DNA from 3 places in the Paenibacillus sp. FSL P4-0113 genome. Region 3 is predicted to be linked to each of the others. Evidence: predicted binding sites of a transcription regulator. Region 3 holds the regulator's gene; each other region holds the start of a gene.

Region 1 (8,152 bases), 3.2 Mb from region 3:
TTACACCGCCGTACATTCTAGGAACAACTGTAAACGTTCCATCCTTTTGAATGTTTGCGTGCAATCGCTCATTTACAAAACGGGAATCTCCCTCATTTTCATAGGTATCCGGGTTAATCATTCCCAGATAGTAATTCAGCGCTGGCCGGCATTTGGAGCAACCTTCATCATTATGCCAACCCAGTACATTCATCACTTCACGCGTAGTTGTCAGCCCTTTGGTTTTGATCGCTTCCACAATCTCGTCCCGGCTCAATGTTGTGCAGCTACATATTCCTTGCTTGGCTGACGTCTTGAAGCTGTCTCCAAGAACATATTGTAGAATCTGCTCCACGACCGGCTTACATCCTCCACAAGAACGAGTTGCTCCGGTACATGCCTTAATTTCATCGACTGTAGTCAATCCATTGTCATTAATTGCATCAACAATGGCCTTTTTAGTTACACCGTTACAGCCACACACAATTTCATCATCGGCCATCGTTTCAGCGGATGATGTTTTCGACCCGTGATTGCTGCATCCAGTACCCATGAGCTGTCCATATATTTCATCTGTCATCAATGTTTGCTGACGTACATATTTTTGCAGGCTAGCAGATTCACTCACATCGCCAAACAGTACAGTTCCAACAATCTTATTTTCACGAAGCAGCACTTTTTTGTAGGTCCGCTTCCACTCATCTTTTGCTACAATCACCGTATGTTCAGGCTGGGTTATGAATTCGCCAGCTGAGAAAACATCCACCCCTGAAATTTTGAGCTTGGTGGAAACCACCGATCCCATATAACCTTCAGTTTCCGCGCCTGCCAAATGTTTGGCAATGACACTTCCCTGCTCAAACAGCGGAGCTACCAGACCATAACAGATTCCGCGGTGTTCAACACATTCCCCTACAGCATATACATCCGGCACAGAGGTTCTCATCAAATCATCGACTACAATACCACGGTTCGTTTCCATACCACTTTGCACAGCTACCTGAATATTAGGCTTGATCCCAACCGCCATAACGACCAAATCCGCTTCCAGCTCGCTTCCGTCAGAAAACCGCAGTCCTTGTACCCGATCTTGACCGTACACCTCCGAAGTTTGCATTTGCATAGCAAACTTGATTCCCTGGCGTTCTAGTTCTGCTTTTAGCATCGCAGAGGCTTCCCGGTCTAGCTGACGTTCCATCAAATCTTCCATTAAATGAACGACCGTAACATCCATCCCCAGATTGACCAGGCCTTTAGCTGCCTCCAGCCCCAACAGACCTCCACCAATGACAGCGGCCTTTTTATAGGTCTTTGCCGCTTCCAGCATTGCCGAGCAATCGGCGATATCTCGGAAACCAATAACTCCCGGTAATTCTTTACCCGGAATAGGCAGAATAAACGATTGTGAACCAGTAGCCACCAAAGCCACATCGTAATCAATTTCCAGTCCGTCTTCGGTGAGAATCTTCTTGTTCTCACCGTCGATACTTTTAACCATTTTTCCTGTATATAAAGTAATCCCTTGATCCGCATACCATTGCAAATCGTTCAGTATGATATCATCTATTGTTTTACTACCTTCCAACACATAAGAGAGCATGATCCTGTTATAGTTCGGATGCGGCTCACTTCCCAGGACTGTAATTTCATATTTATCTGTTAATTTTAAAATTTGTTCGACCGTATTGATACCAGCCATCCCGTTCCCTATAACCACAAGCTTCTTTTTACTGTTTATCATATACCGGTTCCTCCATTCATTCGACGCTACTTCCTATCCGACGACATCTCTACGTTTCTAATGAATATTGTTTATGCTTCTATTTTAATACAGCAGATAGAGCTATATGTGATTATAATCACAATGTGGTTCGCATTAAGAATGTTTAGGGATTTCCCTATTCCGTTTCAAGGGGTTTTGCACCATTCCCTACGCTGACTCTCAGTGCTAGATAGCCCTAAAACAAAAACAGAAGTGTTTGGTGTGAGATCTGCCGTAATGATTAGATTTAAAAATAGTGTAGTTGATGATCATTTGCTCTGGTCATCGAACGAATCTTTCCAGTTCATGTGTAAATACAACCTTTATAAGGAATACTTTAGGGACAACTTGTATCTTAGAATTGAATCGTTTGGAGGTGGTCATCTTGTGGTCTAAAATAATTTCTTATATTCCGAGCTGGAGTATACTCTTTCAAGCAGGCCTCGCGTTGATTATTCCTTTAGGGATTTATTATATAAACACCTCGATTTATTCGTTTGTCGGTAGTAAGGGAGCGAAATCCAAACATTCTTCCGGTCGGCCGCTCTCCGATGAAAATAACGAAGGGCACCTTGATCAACAGAATAAACCAAACTCTAAAATTACAGGGAATTACGATTCCGATTTAAATTCGATCCGAGAGTCTATAGGCGGAAATAGTGATGTGCATTTTCGTGAGTTTATGTTGAAAAAATTTCATGCTCGGTCCGTATTAGTCTTCATAGAAGGCATGCAGGATGAAAAGCTTATGAGCAATCAGGTATTGGAGGTCTTGATGTTTGAGGGCCAGCAGGACCAACAGGAACAGCCGGAAAGTATAAGTAGCTCTTTTATAAAAGATAGCTTGATGCCACTTACGCAAATTAGTGAAGTTACCAGTATGGAGGAACTGCACGAGTTCATCCTTTTAGGTCATACTGCCTTATTAATTGAAGGAATGAAGGAAGCACTACTGGTAGGCTCGCCTAATGGCGCCATTCGCTCCGTCAATGAACCAACCTCTGAAGCACTACTTCGGGGTCCCAGAATCGGTTTTACGGAAGTATTAAGTGAAAATACTTCGATGCTTCGACGCCAGGGCTTAAATAAAAGTCTGGAAATGAAGAAATTTCAAGTGGGAAGCCGAATCAAAAAGGATCTGGTTGTCGCGTACATCAAGGATATTGTGAATCCGGATCTTCTTGAAGAAGTAAACCGCAGAATATCAAAAATAGATATGGATTTTTTGGCTGAATCCGGTTATGTGGAGCAACTCATCGAAGACAATTATTTAAGTCCGTTCCAGCAGGTTCACAACACAGAGCGACCCGACCGTGTCATTAATGCATTACTGGAAGGAAGAATAGCCATTCTTCTGGACGGGACTCCCTTTGCACTTATTGTCCCGGTGACCTTCAGTATGCTGCTTCAATCTCCCGAGGATTATTATGAACGCTGGATTCCAGGTTCACTTTTACGTTTGCTGAGATTTTTTGGAGCTTTCATAGCGCTGATGGGCCCTGCTTTGTATATCTCTTTTATTTCATTTCATCCCGGTTTGATTCCGACCAAGCTGGTCATTAGCATCATTCAGACCCGTCAAGGCGTCCCTTTTCCTTCCGTCATTGAAGTCATGATTCTGGAAATTTCGATCGAAATCCTGCGGGAAGCCGGCATCCGATTGCCCAAACCCATTGGTCCTGCAATGGGCATTGTGGGAGGCTTGGTCATCGGCGACGCTGCTGTAAATGCGGGCATCGTCAGCCCCTTCCTGGTGATTGTGGTTGCGGTAACTGCCATTTCTTCATTTTCGATACCGACATACAGTGCGGGCATTACCTTGCGCCTACTGCGTTTCGTCGGCATGCTCTTTGCAGCAATCCTGGGGATGCTCGGAACCATATTGTTCTTTCTGTTGATTTGTATCCATCTGACGAAATTGAAAAGCTTCGGCGTCCCATATGTGACTCCCTTTTCCCCGATGCGTCTAAGCGACTTGAAAGATATGTACATCCGAGCTCCTATATCTCTAATGAAACGAAGACCTGTTATGATGAAAACGCAGCAAAAAAGGCGTAGACCATGATGCCAAGACGAAGGAGGAGCTACTGTGTTTAGACGCTCTGATGACAAGATCACAACGAAGCAGGCGGCTGTATTCCTGACCAATACCGTATTGGGCGCAGGGATTTTGACACTGCCGAGGGGTGTAACTGAACAAGTACAGACTCCTGATGCATGGCTTTCTGTCCTCATCGGTGGAGGTATTGTCATATTCGTCGTCTGGGTCATGGTGAAATTAAGTCAACAGTTTCCCGGAAACACCATATACCAATACTCCAGAAGAATTGTAGGCACTGTTCCGGGAGGAATCTTAAGCGTGCTATTGATTATATACTTTATAATCATTGCCGGCTTTGAAATACGTGTGTTAGCTGAAGTGACCATGTTTTTTCTACTCGAAGGCACACCCATCTGGGCGATTGTGATTCCATTTATCTGGGTAGGGAGTTATTTAGTTTTTGGAGGCATTAATCCCATCGTGCGACTGTACCAGATTGTACTTCCAATCAGTCTTTTCTTTCTGCTTTTTTGTTTTCTCTTTAGCTTAAGGATTTTTGAAATTGATCATCTTCGTCCCGTATTGAGTGAAGGGGTTTTGCCCGTCATCAAGGGGCTGAAATCAACTATCCTTGTTTTCAGTGGATGTGAAGTCGTCATGACACTGGTCGCTTTTATGCAGCACCCCGAGAAGGCATTTAAGGCCATGGTAGTGGGGATCAGTATCCCTTTAATTTTGTACTTTTTGACCGTAGTTATGGTGATCGGCGGGCTATCGGTAGATTCCACTGTGACAAGTACTTGGCCTACCATTAATTTGATGCGCAGTTTTGAAATCCCTGGATTTCTTTTTGAACGTCTAGAGTTTCCACTGCTAGTGATCTGGATGATGCAAATGTTTTGTAATTCCTGCAGTTTTTTCTTCAATGCATCCTTAGGTGTTTCACAGGTGTTTGGTTTTAAATATCGTTATGCGGTTTTCGGTTTAATCCCGCTAATCTTTATCTCCACAATGACTCCTGTTCGTATGATGGAAGTGTTTAGCCTGGGCGATGCGATCGGATATATGGGAATCCTATTATTTATTTTGATTCCGGTATTTCTCTCCATTGTGTTCATGATCAGGAAGAAGGGAATGAAGCAAAATGTGTAGACGACCTATCCTATCTGTACTGCTTGCCTTTATTCTTCTGGTGACTCAAGTCGGTTGTTGGAGCAGCAAAGAAGTAGAGGAACTTAGCATATATACAGGACTTTCTCTGGATAAGGGGGAGCTCACTCCATTGGAACAGGATCTGGAGAAGAAAGGTAGCCGTTACTTCAAGAAAAATAAAATTACAGCCAGCGTACAAATCGTCCCCAAAAAATCATCTGGAAGCCCAAACCAACAAGGCGGAGGAGGGGGACAAGAGCCAAACTATAACAACATAACTGGCACAGGAGATTCTTTGCTTGAAATCTTCCGGCAGCTCTCTCTCCGTTTGGATCGCCCCGTTATTGGCCACCATCTAAAGGTCATGGTGGTTGCTACCGATTTGGCGAAAGAACAGACGATGCAGCAATTGATGGATTTTGCGCTTCGTGATAATGATATTCGCCCGAGTTGCTTGGTCTTCTTAAGCAAGGGACGAGCAGCTAGTACTTTAGTTACCAAATATAAGGAAGAAGTCCCATCCATTCATATTCTGTATATGCTTCGTAACCATTTCAGAACCAGCAAGGTAATGAGGGGGGTCAATTTGTCTGAATTGGATGGGATGATGCATTCCAAAAAAAGCTATATATTGCAAAACATCACTGAATCCGATGGGGAATTGGAATTTTCAGGTGCTGGTATTATTAAAGGAGATACCGGTCACTGGATAGGCAGTTTGGACCAACAAGACGTGGAGAGTATTGGCTGGATTACAGGTGATGTTAAGGGCGGAGCTGTAAAAACATATGACAAGCGGAATGAAGCTATCACTTACGAAATCAAATCGGTAAAAAGCAAAATAACAACTAAAGTAACCGAAGGCAACGATATCTCGTTTCACGTAAAAATTGAATCCAAAGGACGTTTAATCGAAAACTGGGATGATAAAGCGGACCCGACTGAGACACAAAACATGAAGGAGGCTGAGAAAGAGTTTGAAAAACAAGTGACTCGCAGGATTAAGTCTCTTATGCACAAATTACAGTCAGAATATAAAGTCGATGTTGCCGGTTTTGGTGACCATTTGCATATTGAGAAACCGCAGGTGTGGAAAAAGGTAAAGGATAATTGGGATTACAAATTCAGCAAAACACCCGTAACCTTTGATATAAAATTATCCATTACGGATTTAGGTTCATCTGCTGAATGAAATAGTCGCTCCTGAATTTACAGAAGCGACTACACACTTAATTCAAATTGATTTTAAATACATCCCCTGCATTGCCACCCAAAACGATCAAGCCACCTTTGGGCAGTACAACCGAATTGTTATTGCTAGCAGTTGAAAATTGTACAACTGCTCCGTTTTCATCATAGACAGCGAACCCTCCGCTTGTTGGAAAATCAACGGTCATCGTTTTATTGGCTGAGTTTTTATCTATTTTATACCATGTGGCTTGGCCATTAGATGGTACAGTGTGCACTGATTTTCCTCCCAAGATAGGTTTAGCAGCATCCTCACTGATATAGGATTGTCCATCTATGGTTAAATACTCCGAACCATCCTTGGTATAAAAATTCAGATCAAATGCATCTCTTCCACTCATAACTGGAATCTCAACGGCATTTACTGCTTTATTCTCATTCACAATTTTAGTACCACTTGCGTATCCATCATGATCAACGGATATTTTTTTCGTTATAAATGAGGGGGCCAGATAAAATATGGAAGATATCTTTTCATCCAAAGCATAATAAATTCTCCCGTTTCTGTTTTCCCATGCCTTTTTAACTGTGGGATTTACAGGATTGGCATCTAGCTTTTGATATTCATAAGTCACCATAACCATTTGACCTAATCCCGGAAAGTCTAAATATAGGTTAGCCTTAATATACGTTTTCCCGTTTTTTTGTTTGTCAAAGCTTATGGCTACACTGCCATCACTGCTTTTGAATTGTCCATTGCCTGTATACACATATTTTTGCGCCGGGACGAATCCATCCAAGAAAGCAGGTAAATCAAACTCACCGTTTTTAATCTCTACATTGATGGTTGTACCCACAGAACCGTATAATCCCGAATAAGAAAGTAAATCAGATGGCATTTCCACTTTTACAGGAGGCTCAAATGTTTTCTCAGGTATGATGTCTTTAATGATGCCCTTATCTTTTAAAAGTTCCAATAAAATGTTAGAAGCAAAAATACTATCTAAGATGGAAGACCCTCCAGATGAAAGCACAGCCATAGAAATATGATGCTCTGGTATGGTGATCAAAGTAGAGTGATACAAAACAGTATCCCCACCCTTGGATAACGCAGTTATTCCGTAATCACTAAACGGTGCCAACTGAACCGCATCCCAACCAAGTCCATAATTAAAGCTGTTTGTCTCTTCAGGTACCCATATTCCTTTTCGATATTCATGACTTTGCATGGACTTCGCCGATTGGGCAGATAGAATATCGGGTCTGTTCCCCGTTAACACTTCTGAAAACATAGCCACCTCTTCTGCGGTGGAGTATAAGCCCCCTGTCCCGATGACATTGGCATTTTCAACCGGTAAGGCCCCCTCAATCGCAGGAAAATAAGTTTTGGACAGCTTTTGTCTATCAAATTGATCGAGAGGTGTTTTGGTAGATTTCAAACCCAAAGGGGTACTCATATGCTTTGCCAGGAAATCGGTGTAACTTAGACCGCTCACCCGCTCAACTAATATTTCAAGCAATTGAAATCCATCATTGGTATATACGGAATATTCGCCAGGGTTTGATTTTAAAGTTTCTGATTGCAACCTTAGCAAGAGCTCATTATGATTTTCTGTATCATTGTTATTAAATAACATACTATTTTTATAGTGAGCACCATAAAGACCTGACGAATGATTTAACAGCATACGCGGTGTAATTTGTTTGTATCTTTCATCAGACATTTTAAAGTCCTTAATGTATGTTGTTAATGGCTGATCAATATCTACCTTATGGGCATCCACCAGCATCATCGTTGCAGCAGATACATACATTTTGCTTGTAGAGCCTATACCGAACATCGTATCTTTGGTGATCGGCTCGTTGGTTGCTTTATTCTTTACACCCACGCTATCCGATAATACGATGTTTCCATGATCCATAATGGCATACTGCACACCGCTAACACCGTATTTGGATACCAGCTCCGAGGCCAGACTGCGAGCCTTTTCCTTGATAGGTTCATCAGTGCCTTGAGCAAAAGTATTCGT
Region 2 (8,152 bases), 150 kb from region 3:
GACCTATATGTAGCTTGTCGCTCGGATAATAGATCGGTGTCGTAATGTAAAATGTGTTCTCATTGGACATGTATGTTGCCTCCTGTTTTGTTCACGGCAGCTCGATAAGACCTGCTGACATGATGGTACTCCAATTTATGAATTTGGAACAAATTGGGCACAAAAAAGACCCCCGCCCCTATGGGACGAGAGTCACCTCACGCGTTACCACCCAATTTTCCTGTATCCTCGCAGACTACAGGCTTCACCGGTCACATCTGACCGCCCATTAACGCTGGAACACGCCTCCCCCTTACGTTTGCCTCCCGTGCACAAATAACTGTGGCAAATACGCTCGAAAAAGGTTCCTCCAGGACCATATTCAGGCTTCGCTCCAGACCGGTTTGCAGCTAACCCCGGCTCTCTGTACTGGACAATTCACCCTACTCATCCCTTCGCAGGAAAACAATATTAACCAAAATATAACCAAATCCGCATAGCGCTGTCAAGTCAGACTCTTCTCGGAATGAGTAGCCAAACGATCTTCGCTAGACCTGTCTGTCTCCTTTTTTGCAGGAGGAACCAAATCTACGCCTCCTGGATGAAAGGGATGGCATTTGGCTATACGCTTAGTAGCAAGCCATGAACCTTTGAGCGCACCATGCACTTCTACCGCCTCCAACGCGTACGCTGAACACGTTGGATAGAATCGGCAGGTAGCCGGCTTTAACGGTGAAATATAGGAACGATAAAACTTAATCGGAGCCTGTACCACTCTGCGTGTGGTGATTTTCATTTCAGTAGCCCCCGTGGCTGTGAGTGTGACTGCTCGTCTGTCTGAATCCCCCATCCGAATTACTATCAGTATGTCCATTCTTCTGTTGACATTCTTTACAATAACCAAAAATTTCAAACTTGTGCTCGACGATTTGGAATTGATCCGTTGTATCCGTCATTTGCATTGGGCAAAAAGAAATCGGTAATGTTTTCTGACAGCTCAAGCAAATCATATGGTGATGGTGATGATGCTCATTACAGCTCACCTTGAACTTCATTCCATCCTCAAAAGATACCTGTTCCAGCACACCCAATTCCTGCATTACACGCAAATTACGATAAACTGTATCAAAGCTAAGTCCACTGTACTTCTTACCCATATATTCATAAACGTCTTTGGGGGACAGATACCCTTCATTCTCGGAAAATAACGTGGCCAACGTTTTGCGCTGATCTGTAATACGCAGCCCCTGAGCGGACATTGTTGCAATAATCTCATCCTTTGTCAGCATGCGTTTCACCCTCCCCTGTCTGTAGTTTCAGGTTTTCTGATGCAGGCTTAGGCTTGCATCTATTTATTATACCACGATTAAAGTCAATATTATAAGAGATATTCGCATCTATACATAAGAAAAAGACGCTCTCCAGCGCTACGATCAAATTCGCAGCAGGAGAACGCCTATATTCTGCAAGTGACATCGACTTTTAAACGGTGAATGACGAGACCCAAGGTCTAAGCCGGTAAACAGTACCGGTTAATTCATATTAATTTTTAATAGCTGGTAAAGGCATAACTACTACGGAAACCGGCAAGTTACTTCCTGCAGCAGCAGTGAAATACATCTCTACACTTTCCTCAATATGCCCTGTGCGATACAGCACACTCATCTCATTTGGAGCCCATACCGAGCCGTTTGTCGGGATACCCACAACCTGATTGTTTACCATCGCATAGCCGGAATATTCGCCTCCACGCGGGTTGAACGTAATCAGTGAATACGGCGCTACATGATCCAATTTAACTTTATATACAACACCAAAATTACCGGCATTGGAAGCAGAAGAGCCGTCCAGACCATCCGTACCAATCAGGTTCGGGTCTACCTTATTATCGCCAAGAACGATACGTTGAGCTGTTTTACCAACCTCTTCGGTATAATTGAGTGAGATATCCGAATTAGCGTACGTTCCACGGTTATGAATACCGTCCTTAGGCAGTTTTGCCAAAGTAGGCAACACGGTCAACGGATCTGTATTTGCATCTAACACAATAACCGTGTATTGAATAGGTTGATCCGTATATAAATCGGATAACAGAGAAATGACTTGTTTTTGCTTGATTTTTTGTGCGTTCAGATCCTGTAAAATAACGCGGCTTTCGCCAGGATTTAGAACTGTGCTAGAACGCTTGCTTCCATCCTGCATGGATTGAAAATATCGTTGAATCGAGACTTTACCCGCAGCCGTTGCAAATTCAGATGGTCCGGCAAAACCGGAATTTTCGACATTCATGTTGGCAGGAGTAATATTGTTGTTGGTTGCAATCACGTACATTTTCACATCTCGACCCGTTTCATTCACATGATGGACGAGTATGCGCGTGCTTCCTGATCCGGTTTCCTGATACACAATTCCGTCCTGAAATACACGTTCCGGGCTGTTAGCACGGATCAAAAGACGCGGTGAAGATGTACTTGTCAAAGGAATGGTAGCCATGGTAGGCACCTGACTGCCGTCTACTGTATATTTATCACCATATGGTGTGAAGATTTTATTGAAATCATCTTCGTTGTACAGCAGTTCATTCGTAATTTTAATCGTTTCACTTTTGGTACCTGTTGCGCCGTGCTTATCAGTCACGGTTAACGTAATCGTTACATCACCTGGTTGGAAGAAGGCAAGTTTCTTGTTCTCCCAATCACGCTTAGTAATAGCATTCTCATCATCCGTACTCAGGTCCGTAATGGTGATCTTTTCACCCATCTTGTACTCTTTTTTATCTGTAGTAAACAGAGCGACTGGCGGTTGGTTCGGCGGTCTTACTGTAATTGTAACTGAGTAAGGATCACTCCAGTTTCCAGCTGAGTCAAGAACAGAATAGGTAACTACATATGTACCCGGCTCCTGAAATACGTCCTGCTTACCTTCCCAACGTTGGTTCACAATCGGTAGACCTGTAGGAGAAGATTCCTTCGTCAAATACGTAACTTGGGTTTCGCCCGCATAGATATCTTTTTGCTGAACCGTGAAGGAAGCTTTAGGCTTCTGATTCAAATCCATGATAACTTGTTTAGTCGTATTATTCACAGTATAAGGAATATTTAAGGCCTGTGTAATCGAGGTCAACGGCACCATAAATACGTTCTTTTGCTGAAAAGCCGGTCCCTTCATTTGTCTGGCTTCACCGTTAACCGTATAAACCTTGCTGTCTGTTTTGAAGCGCAGGACATTTGTTCCTTGTGTGATTACGGTTTCTTTGGTGGCAGTGTCATAACTAAACTGCAATCCGACACGGCTGACAAGAGAACGGATAGCTACATAGGAAACTCCGTCCTTAACAGTCATCGGCTGAGTTGCCGTATATACCTGTCCGTTTTGTTCCATTTTCGCACTGTTTAAATACAAAATCAGTTGATTAGCCCCCATGTTTGTTGGAGCTCCACCAGGATTGGTGATCGTTCCGTCTCCACCGTATACATCATTGGATACGTTCGATCCGTTGGTTGTATCCGTAGGCAGGCCAGTCAATGGATCATTGGTTACGCCTGTGTTATCTGGTGTTACCGTGTTGTTTTGTGTGCCTGTTCCCTCTTGAGCTCCGATACTATTCTGAACGCTGGAATCAGCAACATTGGTCTGAGCCTGCTGTGCGCTAACCGAATCGGTGGATTGAACGGTTGTTGATGCTGCTTCTGCTCCTACAGGGGCTACTGCGGCCACCTGAGCTACCGCCAAAGCGGTGAGCATGGTCCATTTCTTGAAATTCATTGTCTGTCTCCTTCTATCACCAAATTATTATCATTCCCGTAAAAAGTCATACTATTAGACGCGTCAGTTGTTAAAAAGTTTCTGGAAATTTTGCTTATCATGAAAAAAAGGGAACTTTCTCCTGTGACTGCAAAAAATTCAACAACAAAAAACCGCCACCCATCTGACCTGATGTGGCGGCGGCTTCATTACTAAGAAATAGCTTTTGCACCATTTACATTATGATGGACGACAGACAGCATTCTTTCCTGCAGTCTCCAGACGACCCTCTTCAATGAGTCGGTAAGCACGTTGAACTTCTTCGTCTGTAGGAGATGGAACTCCCTCCAACGGATACTCCTTACCGAGCATTTCCCACTTATAAACACCCATTTGATGGTAAGGTAAAATTTCGAATTTCTCGACTCCGTTCAACGTTCCGATAAACCGTCCCAAATTCAATAAATCTTGCTCGTCATCATGAATACCCGGTACAAATACGTGTCTAATCCACATTTTACGCCCTTGCTCAGACAACCAGCGAGCTGTGCTTAGCATACGGTCGTTGGACTTGCCTGTAAGCTTAATATGCTTGTCGTTGTCAATATGCTTAATATCAAGTAACACCAAGTCTGTTACGTCCAGCAGATCATGGATACGGCCCGCATCATTAAAGCCATTACTGTCCAGTGTCGTGTGCAAATTCCAGCGACGTTTCACTTCTTTGAACAGCTCTGCTACAAAATGAGCTTGCAATGTCGGTTCTCCACCGGATACGGTCAATCCGCCTCCCGAAGAACGGTAATAGGCTAAATACGGTTCAATTTCAGCCAATACTTCCTCTAGGGTCATTGGATTGCCTTCATTCAAGGCCCAAGTGTCCGGATTATGGCAATACTGACATTTCAACAAGCATCCTTGCATAAAGAGCACGAAGCGGATGCCGGGACCATCGACGGTCCCGAAGGTTTCCAATGAGTGTATGTGTCCTTTCAACATGTTGCATCATCCTTCCCGCATCCGCTATGCGTGCGTCATTGTAATACTTATTTACATTGTACCGTGGAAAGTACGGTTAATAACATCCAATTGTTGTTCACGAGTCAGCTTGATAAAGTTAACGGCATAACCGGAAACACGGATCGTCAGCTGTGGATAGTTTTCTGGGTGTTCCATTGCATCCAACAGTTGTTCGCGAGCAAACACATTGACATTCAGATGATGTGCGTGGCTTCCAAAATAGCCATCCATCATCGAAACAAGGTTTGTTTTGCGTGTTTCTTCTTCTTTACCCAGTGCTTTAGGCACGATAGAGAAGGTGTTCGAGATACCATCCAGACTGTGTTCATAAGGCAATTTGGCTACGGAACTCAGAGATGCCAAAGCACCTTTTTTATCACGGCCGTGCATTGGGTTTGCCCCTGGTGCAAACGGTTCGCCTGCTTTACGTCCATCCGGTGTTGTACCTGTTTTCTTACCATACACCACGTTAGAAGTAATAGTCAGTACAGATTGAGTAGGAAGCGCATTACGATAAGCTTTATGCTTGCGAATCATGCTCATGAAGCTCTCTACCAGTTCCACAGCGATGTTATCTACACGGTCATCGTTGTTACCGTAGCAAGGGTATTCGCCTTCAATTTCAAAGTCAACAGCAATCCCTTTTTCGTTACGGATTGGTTTAACTTTTGCAAATTTAATGGCACTCAAGGAGTCGGTAGCAACTGACAGACCCGCAATACCACAAGCCATGGTGCGGAGAATATCACGATCATGCAACGCCATTTCAATGCGTTCGTAGCTATATTTATCATGCATGTAGTGAATAACATTCAAAGTGTTCATATACAGTTTGGCCAACCATTCCATCATAGGTTTGAAGCGACTCAACACTTCTTCATAATCCAGAACTTCACCTGTAATGGCTGGGAATTCAGGCCCTACTTGGACGCCAGATTTTTCATCTTTACCACCGTTAATTGCATACAGCAGAGCTTTAGCCAAGTTAGCACGAGCACCAAAGAATTGCATTTGTTTACCGATTTTCATTGCCGATACACAACAAGCAATACCATAGTCGTCTCCATAAATCGGACGCATCAGATCGTCATTCTCGTACTGAATGGAGCTAGTTTCAATAGAAACTTTCGCACAATATTTTTTGAAGCCTTCAGGCAATTTTTCCGACCACAGTACAGTCAGGTTCGGTTCCGGTGCAGGTCCCAGATTGTAGAGGGTGTGCAGGAAACGGAAGCTGTTTTTAGTTACCCGAGTTTCTCCAGTTACGGACATACCACCAATGGACTCAGTAACCCAAGTTGGATCTCCACTGAACAGTTCATTATAGTCAGGTGTGCGCAAGAACTTAACAATACGCAATTTCATAACAAAATGATCGACCAGTTCTTGAGCTTGTTCTTCTGTCATTGTACCCTCTTCCATATCACGTTGAGAGTAAATATCAAGGAAGGAAGATACACGTCCTAAGGACATTGCTGCACCATTTTGTTCTTTGATTGCTGCAAGATATCCAAAATATACCCATTGGAAAGCTTCTTTCGCATTGTTAGCAGGTTTTGAAATATCAAAACCGTGCTCAGCAGCCATTTGTTTCAGTTCATTCAAAGCACGAATTTGCTCGGAAATTTCCTCACGCAGACGAATTACGTCTTCTTCCATGGAATCAACTTCAAGGCTTTTCAGTTGCAGCTTTTTATCTTGGATCAAGAAGTCTGCACCGTATAAAGCTACACGACGATAGTCACCGATAATACGACCACGGCCGTATGCATCTGGCAGACCAGTAATGATACCAGCTTTACGAGCCGCTCTCATTTCATCTGTATAAGCGTCAAATACACCTTGGTTGTGAGTTTTACGAATATGAGTGAAGATATCAATGATACTTTCTGGCACTTCAAAACCATAGGCTTTGCAAGCGTCGATCATCATTCGAATTCCGCCAAACGGCTGTAAAGAACGTTTGAATGGAGCATCTGTTTGTACACCGACAATTTGCTCTTTATCCCGGTCTAGATAACCCGGTTTATGTGAAATAATAGTGGATGGCGTATTCACGTCTACATCAAGCACGCCGCCGTTTGCCAACTCTTTTTTGGTAAGATCGGATACAATATCCCACAATGCAGTTGTGTTGGCCGTAGGACCAACCAAAAATTCTTCATTGCCAACATAAGGTAAGATATTGGTTTCAATAAAATCGTTGACGTTGACTTCTTTAGTCCATTTGCCTTTTTTAAAACCTCTCCAGCCAGATTGTTGCTCTTGTAATTCTCTCTCAATCACCGACATGTAAATCCCTCCAAATTGTTTGGTCTTCCGGACTTGTGATTTTTTTCACGATAAAGCTATTTCTTGAGCCCGGCCTGTTCACCGATGCCTTACGCTCAGTGTCGGGACCTCTCTTACACCCTTATTGTAGAATAATGATAGAGTGTAGTATGTGACAAAAATCACAATATGAGTGATTTTTGTCACTTTATTTTCCCTAGCTTCGCGCCTATATCCTTAGCCTTGCCGTTCACCTCCCTTCCCAAACCAACAGGCCCTCTATATAGAGAGCCTGCATCGGTATTGAACGAGAAAATGCTTTTTCACAAGCCTCTTCTTACCTATTATATTATTGGTCAAAACGTCCGTAGAAGGCATTGCGATAGACATCAGCCAACTCAGTAACCAGTGGCAACTTAGGATTCGCAGTTGTACATTGATCTTCAAATGCGCGGTCAGCCAGATAATCTACACGTGATTCGAAATCTTTCGCATCGAAACCGATTTGTTGGAACGATTCCTCGATACCGAGTGTTTTGTTCATTTTACGGATCGCTTCGATCAAGCTGTTAACCCCTTCTTCGGTGGTGCGTGCAGGCAGTCCCAGTATGCGCGCGATTTCTGCATAACGCTCATCCGCAACAAAGTGCGAATATTTAGGGAACGAAGCAAATTTTGTCGGTTTTTTCGCATTATAACGAATAACGTGCGGCATCAAAATGGCATTCGTGCGGCCATGCGCTGTATGGTATTGTCCACCCCATTTATGTGCAAGACTGTGGTTAATGCCCAAGAATGCATTAGCAAACGCCATACCAGCAAGTGTGGAAGCATTATGCATTTTTTCACGAGCCAGCTTATCACCGGTCAGAGCCGATTGTTCTAGGTATTGGAATACCAATTGAATGGCTTTAATTGCCAGACCATCTGTGTAGTCATTAGCCATTACGGACACGTAAGCCTCGATAGCATGTGTCAGAACGTCCATACCTGTGTCCGCTACAGCTGTTTTAGGCAGCGAATATACAAACACTGGGTCAATAATTGCCACATCAGGAGTCAACTCATAGTCAGCCAGTGGGTACTTCGTGTCGCCCAGGTTTTTGTCCGTAATTACTGCGAACGATGTAACTTCGGA
Region 3 (8,152 bases):
CCTCAGACCACCATTGATTCAGTGCTGTATTGGAACGGTCTGCAATATCGAGCTTAATGGTGCGGCTGCCAATGATGGATTGTCCTTTTTGCTTAACTACATCGACCAATCCGGCCACATCCGCCTGCGGTTTGAGATCTAGTTTCAATACAACCTGATCCTGTTTAATATCTATTTGAGCGCTTGTCACGCCTGGATATTGAGAAACCAGTTTTTCCAGAGGACTTTGCATTGTAACCTGACGGTAAATGAACCATCCCCCAAATAGCAGCAAAGCTGCCAAAACTGCCGCCACAACGATAGGAACTGCACGCAATTTCAAACAACATCCTCCTCTCAAAATGTAAAACTCAGAAGAAACGGGACGAATGTCAACAAACAACCAAATTGCATGATCTTACAGTGATCAGCAATTCTTTTTTCTATCATTTTTGTCTATCACTTATAAAATATAGTATATCATAACGTATATCTAAAATCGAAGGCAATGTGTGGAGGAGTTGTGATGAGGCAAAATCTTTGGTTATGGTGGAGGTGGGACGCTGCGTGTAGGATTTGATCTTACGATCGCTGTTGCCCGCCATAAAGATGAATTTGCCTTAGGAGAGAAGTTGGGTAGGTAAAGATGCTTCGCTGGCATTCAGCTCATCTTTACGGCATAGCAAGACTAAAAGACGTAAATACGAATTTCATCGCATTTACGTCTTTTTCTTGAGCTTTTAATCATTTACTAGTCATTCATTCCACATCTGCTGATCCTCAACCAGCTTAGTTATTGGGCAAAGTATACTTTACCCCCGTCGCTCCCCCATCTGAAAAACGGTAAAAGGCATAGTAATGATGGCTTCCATCATCGTAAAACAGCTGCCACACATATTCGCCATTGAACACACTCGGCTGGAGGCTTACAATTTTTACACCTGGAAGCTGCTGCTGAATTAGCGACGTCATTTTTTGCTCGTCGACTCCGTTCTTCAGCAGCTCGGTATGAACACCGCTATTATCTGCGGCAGGTACGTTAGGTTGTCCCTCCACTTTTTGAAAAGGAACCCATACCATTATATTTTCATTCTGTGCATTTTTCCCTTGAACCACCCAATATACCTGATCCCACACAGACTTCCATGTTTGAGTCGTGCTAACCAGACCACCTGATTGCTTGGCCTTAATGATAGCGGCATTTTTCTCAGCCACCTGGTCTTGAGTAACATAGGAATAATACCAGAAAATGCTGACCAGGATCAGTATCACGGCCAAAATGGCGACCGCTATCCATTTTTTCTTATTTTTCAAACCCGTGCTTCCTCTCTAAGGGGATGTGACACCTGAATTAGCGCGACAGCAGCCCTTCAAAGGCGGCTTGTGCCTCATGTTTGATACGTTCCTCGTCCATAGTCAGGCATTCGCCGTTTTTCACAACCTGACGACCGTCTACCCACACATGAGCCACGTCCTTGGCGCTTGCAGAGTATACCGCATGGGAAATAAGATCTGTACGCGGCAAGAAATGTGCCTGATTCAGATCCAACGCGATAAAGTCAGCCTTGTTGCCTGCTGCCAACGCTCCTACTTCTTTTAAACCAATCGACTTTGCACCGTATTCTGTTGCCAGACGCAGCGCTTCACTTGCAGGAACTGCCGTAGGGTCACCGGATACACCCTTGTGAATAAGTGCTGCCAGACGCATTTCCTCGAACATATCCAGGTTATTATTGCTGGCAGGACCATCCGTTCCGAGAGAAACCGTAACCCCTGCACGCAGCAATTCAGGCACTCTTGCCACACCACTTGCCAGCTTCAAGTTGCTGCCAGGATTGTGGGAAACCGCTACACCACGTTCTGCCAGTAAAGCTATTTCTTCGTCGTTCAAATGAACGCCATGGGCAACAAGCGAAGGACGGGAGAAAAAGCCAAGCTTATCCAAGTGTGCAACCGGACGCAAACCGTAGTCGCGTACGTTTTGCTCTACTTCGGCGATCGTCTCAGACATGTGCGTATGCAGTGGCAAGTCCAGATCATGCGCAGCTTGTACGAATTTTTCAATAAACGCAGGTGGACATGTATATGGCGCATGCGGTGACATCATCGTTGTAATACGGCCGTCTGCTTTACCGTGCCAGTTACGCGCAAAAGTCACGGCCTCTGCCAGCTTGATTCGCTGTTCTTCCTCCGAACATAGTCCAATTGCTCCACGCATCAGACTTGCACGAATACCTGACTCTTCAGCCACACGAGCCACCTCATCCATATGATCGTACATATCGAGGAAGGTTGTTGTTCCACCTTTCAGCATTTCCAGCACAGACAAGGACGTACCCCAGTACACGTCTGTAGATGTAAACTTGGCTTCCATAGGCCACATTTTTTCCTGAAGCCATACTTGAAGTGCCAAATCATCTCCATGCCCACGCAGTAGAGACATCGCCGCATGACCATGAGTATTGATCAGACCAGGTAAAAACAATAGCCCTTTACCATCGATCGCTTCCGTCTCTTCCTCACCCGCAGGCAAGGTTTCGCCAATATAAGTAATACGACTATCCTCCACAATCATAAAACCATGGACTACCCCTGCTTCTGGTCCATTTACGGCAAAAGATCCGTTTTTAATCATCCATTTATTCACTGTCATATTGTGCTTCTTCCTTTCCGTCCTCCAAATAATAAGCGAGGCTAAGCAAATCAGTTGTAAAGTCTGTGGCATGAATCCGAATGTTGGCTGGTGCCTTGAGAGTAGTCGGTGCAAAGTTCAGGATCGCTCCAATTCCGCTATCAATAAGCCTATCAGCCACGTGCTGTGCTTCAAAATCAGGTACGGTAATAATCCCGATTCGAATGTTTTTTTCTTTCACAGTCGCTTCCAGTTCATCCATCGGTTGCACGACCAATGTATTGATCTTGGTTCCTACCTTATCCGGAAACGCATCAAATACCGCCACAATCTTCATATTGTCTTTTAAATAAGCGTTATAATTCGAAAGGGCTTGCCCCAGATTACCCGCTCCGACCAATACTACATTAATTTGTTGGTCGATTTTCAGGATATGGCGTATTTTCTCAATGAGATAAGAAACATCATAACCGATACCCTTCCGACCAAAATCTCCAAAATAAGCAAGATCTTTACGGATTTGGGCCGGGTTCAAATCTAGCCTCTGTCCCAGCTCTTGAGAAGAGACCGTAGCCACCTCCCGTTTGTGCAGTGCATTCAGATAACGTAAATATACGGGTAACCTCCGTACGACAGCCTCTGAAATTTTATCTGATTTCATACTTGCTCCCCCTAATTGTAACGAACATACTTATGTCCGTCCGTTATGCCTCTGTCTCCGGGGCGGATTGGAGCCATTCGGCGATGCGGGGCACCATTTGCTCCGATGGCATATGCTCCATTTTTGGTCCCGGTAACGAGTACAAAAAGTGCTTTCCGTAATAGGATTCAATCACACGCGTATCATAAACGATAACGACCCCGTGGTCGTTCGCTGTACGTACCAACCGACCAAATCCCTGTTTGAAGCGAATGACCGCTTGCGGTACAGACAGCTTCATAAATGGATTCTTCTTCTGCTGCTGGAGCAGTTCGCTTTTTGCCTCCAGCAGCGGGTGATTCGGCGGTTGAAACGGCAAGCGAACAATGGCTAGACAAGTCAGAGCCTTCCCCGGAATATCGACGCCTTCCCAGAAACTGCTGGTCCCCAGCAATACAGAAGCTTTCGCTTCCTGAAACCGGCGGGTTAGCTTGCTGCGACTTCCACTGTCCACACCTTGTCCCAGCACAGTAATTTCGCTGGATGCTAAGGCCTCTTTGAGCGGCTCATACACTTGCCGGAGCATCCGATAGGACGTAAACAGAACGAGCATTCTCCCACGTGTCGCCTGAGCAGTCGCTCCTAGAGAGCTAACGAGCATATCTACAAAATGCGCATCTCCTACACTGCCCTTCACACTTGGGAAATCCCGTGGAATAACCAGCAACACCTGATCCCTGTAATTAAAGGGTGACGGGAGCTGCGAAGTCATCAGCCGCTCTTGATCTGCGGCCTCCTGTAAGCCGAGCTGATCGATCATGTACTGAAACGACTTATCTACCGACAAGGTAGCAGAAGTCAGAATAATGCTTCTTTTTTTGTCAAAAAACATTTCTTTCAACTGGCGGCTCACATCGACGGGTACCGCATAAAATTGCAATGATTTACTACGGAATTGCCCGCTTGCCTCGAGCCAGTATACGGTTGTTTCATCATCGAGTCGGATAAAAAAGCGCAAATTTTCTCGAATCCCCGCCAAATCCTTGAGCAGACCCGTGATATCTGTAATAAGGCTATCCGCCGCATAATCGTCATGTTCTTCCTTGACGTCCAGCATCAGCTTGTCGCCCTTGCGCAAAATTTCGCTCATCGTTACATATAGCTGATTTTCCAAAGCTCCCGCCTGATCCCACTTTGCAGGCTTGGCCGAAGGTTTGAGACGGGAAGAAAACTGTCCTGTTTCACCCGGTGTCGCATCACTTCGCTCCGGCAACATGCCAAACAGCTTGTCGCTTAGCAGGTCCCAAGTTTCCTTCACCTCTAACACGAGCGGATACAGCTGGTCGATAGTTGAGGCCCAATCTGCCGACTTCTCGTGCCCCGATTTCGCCAACTGTTGACGAAGTGAAGGCAGTTGTCCATTCTTGCTGTCTTTGAACAGTCGCGTCAGTGTATGCACGAGTGTGAAATATTTCATATGCATACCTAGGTGTTTACCAGCTACTTCCTCCAGGTGATGGGCTTCATCTATCACCAGATGTTCATAGCTCGGCAATAACTGATGACTGGCTTTGACGTCTGTGAACAACTTAGAGTGATTCGTAATAACAACATCCGCTATTCCTGCTTCATGGCGTGCACGATGATAATAACATTTGCGGAACCATGGGCAGGAACGACCAAGACAGGACTCTGAATCACTCGCCACCGTTTCCCAGAAATCCCCTCCACGGTTGCTCAGATTCAGTTCTTCATCATCACCGGTTTCTGTTAGCGTCAACCAGACGATCATCTGAGCCGCTGTAATTAAATCTTCCTTCGGTGTAGCGAAGTCTCTTCTGTTTATTTTATGTTCAAACTTACGCAGACACAAATAATGTCCCCGACCCTTGAAAATAGCAGCCCGGAACGGAAACGGAATCACCTTGGTCAGCATCGGAATGTCGCGCTCGCGTAATTGCTCCTGCAGGTTGATCGTATGTGTACTCACCATAACGCGCTGTCCCTTTTTCACACTGTGATACAGCGATGGGAGCAAATAACCCAGAGACTTCCCTGTTCCTGTACCTGCTTCAATCAGCAGATGCTTGTCTTCACTCAGTGCCTGATTCACACCCTCAATCATCTGTATCTGCGCCTCGCGCTCCTCATATTGACTCAAGGATGAACGCAAATTGTCCCGCACATCATCCATGTACTCCTCAAAGGTAACACCTGACAGTGGATTCGGGTCATCTTCTCTACGCGGAGCAGCTAGCTCCGTCCAATCTTCCACTTTTAGCGCAAGCTGACGAAAAAACTGATATCCCTCCAAATCCTGAATAGGATCAAGCTCTTTCTCTTCACGCACCCCATCAAGAAACCATCCAAGGTCACTGTCTTCCTCTGCAAACAAATCACTAAGCCGCTGTATCGTTATCAGAGGTAATGCTTGAAGCTCACCCAGACACTTTAAAAACACCTCGGCCGTAGCCAATGCGTCGCTGTCTGCTTGGTGAGGGCGATCATGTGCCAGCCCGAACTCAGAAGACACAAAACCCAACTGATACGAAGATAGTGATGGAAACATAATTTTCAGAAAATCCATTGTATCCAAGATTCTTCCGCTAAATGGCAAGTATCCGCACCGATCCAGAGCGTTTTGCAAAAAATTAAAATCAAACGCCACATTATGACCGACCAGTACAACATCGTCCAGCATAGGCACAAGCTCCATCATCATTTCTTCAAGTGCAGGTGCATCCTTCACGTCATCGTCTGTAATTCCGGTCAATCCAGTGATAAAAGGTGGAATAGATCTGCCAGGGTTTACATAAGAGCCGTAAACACGGGAAATGCTGTTATCATGATCTATAATTGCAAGTCCGACTTGAATGATGTCATCCGCGGACTGGGTGCCTGTCGTTTCAAAATCCAATACCGCAAATTTCATTCGGGCTTAATCCTTTCTTATGACACTTACAAAAATAATAACTCCGTATATTAGCATAGCAGAAGATCGCGTGTTTGGAAATTAAGACAGCCAAAAAAGACGATGCATACGCCGCCTCAGGAGGTGGGCATGCATCGTCTTACTCGGTGTCTGACAACTACATCCAGGTCATTATGGAGCTGTCGTATCGAAGCTTTTCGGTACCGGACAAACAGGCTTCCATATTGTGCAGCGGCTCGGGTAACGCAGGATCGAACTGATGTGCGAGAGCAAAACATTTTTGCGCCTCCTCTACGTCAGCCTGCTTTGCCAACAGACAGCCTAGCGCATTATAGATGACCGCTTTTAGTCCTGCCTGCTCAGTCAGGTCCAGCACCTTCTGAAAATGGTATACAGCTTCTGCTGGATCATCTAGTTGAAAATAGGCCATTCCCATATACATGCGACTCTGCCAACTGTTCGGAAAATGCTGTAGTACCTGCTCAAATTGTTGGATCGCCTCAGGGTACATAAGTAATCGATAATACCCTTGCCCCCGACTAAAAGCCGGCAGCTCTTTTTCAGGCAGCTCCGTGTCAGACATATCGGTCTCCGCGGAAAAGCCGGCCGCACGCAGGCACACCATTTTTTCCTCAAAGGCCAGCCACTCATCCATAATTCCGTCACTCATTCTCCGCAGCAGACTCCAGTGCTGTAGCAGCTCCTGCCTGCGGGAGCCCTGGGCTGATGGGTAATGCTTCACGATATCATCTAACATGCTGTTCATTTCTGCGAATACATGCTGGAACATGTGCATCCCGCCCTTATGAAAGATGGATTAATACACTCACATTTTTCGCTTAAAAGACGGGTTTCATCCGCACTCCCATTCATTACATGATCGTCGCATGTACTTCTTTGTTCATCGTTTGGGCTGGTTTATTATGTTCATCAACAAATACCACTGTTGGTTTGTATGTTTTGGCCTCTTCATTTGACATGGAAGCATAGGAAATAATAATGACTGTATCACCAGGCTGCACCAAACGAGCTGCCGCACCGTTGAGACAGATCACGCCGCTCCCACGCGGTCCGGGGATAACATAGGTTTCCAGTCGAGCTCCATTGTTATTGTTTACAATTTGAACCTTTTCATTCTCCAACAGATCCGATGTCTCCATGAGATCTTCATCTATAGTGATACTCCCCACATAGTTCAGGTTAGCTTCCGTAACCGTAGCGCGGTGAATTTTGGATTTCATCATAGTTCTAAACATGGGAAAGCACCTCCGCCTTCTGTATTCTTATATTGTCAATCAGTCGGGTACTGCCAAATTTCACAGCTAGCGCTACGATGATGTCTTCCTGAACATCACATAGCCGCTGCTCGGGAAGAAGGGGCTCCAGACCAGGAAAAGTTAAAATTTCAATGTAATCAATGTCTGCTAAAGGAGAGGAAGTAATGGTGGACTCCACCATTTGATGTAACTGACGAATCGTAATTGTGTTTGTTACAATATCTTCGCTCACTTCTTGCACCTTACGCAGTGACTGGGACAGCACCAATGCCTGCTCGCGCTGTTCTGCACTTAAATACACGTTACGGGAGCTGAGGGCCAAACCATCCGCCTCTCTGACGATGGGACAAGGTACGATAGTCACGTTCATATTGAGATCAGTCACCATCTGCTGGAGCACAGCAACCTGCTGTGCGTCCTTCATCCCAAAAAAGGCCAAATCAGGACCTATCATGTTAAAAAGCTTGGCTACCACCGTAGTCACACCATCAAAATGGCCGGGACGGGAAGCACCGCACAAGCGATCTGTCAAAGCGGATACACGAATTTTGGTTTGGGTTGGTTGTGGATACATTTCTGCTACAGTTGGCAAAAATACAATATCCACGCCCTCACGCCGTGCTACCTCCAAATCACGAGCTTCATCGCGGGGATAGCTTTCCAGATCTTCATTCGGTCCAAATTGGATCGGA

Evidence for each region. Region 3 encodes Rex, which represses fermentation and respiration genes when NADH is low (regulators of the CRP and FNR family bind a similar motif). Its sites were predicted from a motif close to TTGTGAAATATTTCACAA; they were not measured.
Region 1: nirB (nitrite reductase large subunit NirB) is a predicted target of Rex. The motif match lies at 1,827-1,844, and genes of this name have one in related genera.
Region 2: pflB (formate C-acetyltransferase) is a predicted target of Rex. The motif match lies at 7,069-7,086, and genes of this name have one in related genera.

The regions. Positions count from the first base shown of each region.
Region 1 is NZ_JBBPAZ010000001.1:4,341,763-4,349,914, reverse strand. Features, by position in the region: gene nirB (nitrite reductase large subunit NirB) at 1-1,720, opposite strand, end outside; gene MKX46_RS18815 (spore germination protein) at 2,127-3,806, shown strand; gene MKX46_RS18810 (GerAB/ArcD/ProY family transporter) at 3,831-4,934, shown strand; gene MKX46_RS18805 (Ger(x)C family spore germination protein) at 4,927-6,126, shown strand; gene MKX46_RS18800 (serine hydrolase domain-containing protein) at 6,164-8,152, opposite strand, start outside.
Region 2 is NZ_JBBPAZ010000001.1:1,269,422-1,277,573, forward strand. Features, by position in the region: gene metG (methionine--tRNA ligase) at 1-70, opposite strand, end outside; gene yidD (membrane protein insertion efficiency factor YidD) at 485-775, opposite strand; gene MKX46_RS05130 (Fur family transcriptional regulator) at 777-1,268, opposite strand; gene MKX46_RS05135 (copper amine oxidase N-terminal domain-containing protein) at 1,522-3,744, opposite strand; gene pflA (pyruvate formate-lyase-activating protein) at 3,964-4,722, opposite strand; gene pflB (formate C-acetyltransferase) at 4,774-7,035, opposite strand; gene adhE (bifunctional acetaldehyde-CoA/alcohol dehydrogenase) at 7,364-8,152, opposite strand, start outside.
Region 3 is NZ_JBBPAZ010000001.1:1,118,616-1,126,767, forward strand. Features, by position in the region: gene MKX46_RS04325 (hypothetical protein) at 1-322, opposite strand, end outside; gene MKX46_RS04330 (cell wall elongation regulator TseB-like domain-containing protein) at 769-1,293, opposite strand; gene MKX46_RS04335 (amidohydrolase) at 1,331-2,632, opposite strand; gene MKX46_RS04340 (redox-sensing transcriptional repressor Rex) at 2,619-3,272, opposite strand; gene dinG (ATP-dependent DNA helicase DinG) at 3,316-6,183, opposite strand; gene MKX46_RS04350 (tetratricopeptide repeat protein) at 6,341-6,973, opposite strand; gene panD (aspartate 1-decarboxylase) at 7,056-7,439, opposite strand; gene panC (pantoate--beta-alanine ligase) at 7,432-8,152, opposite strand, start outside.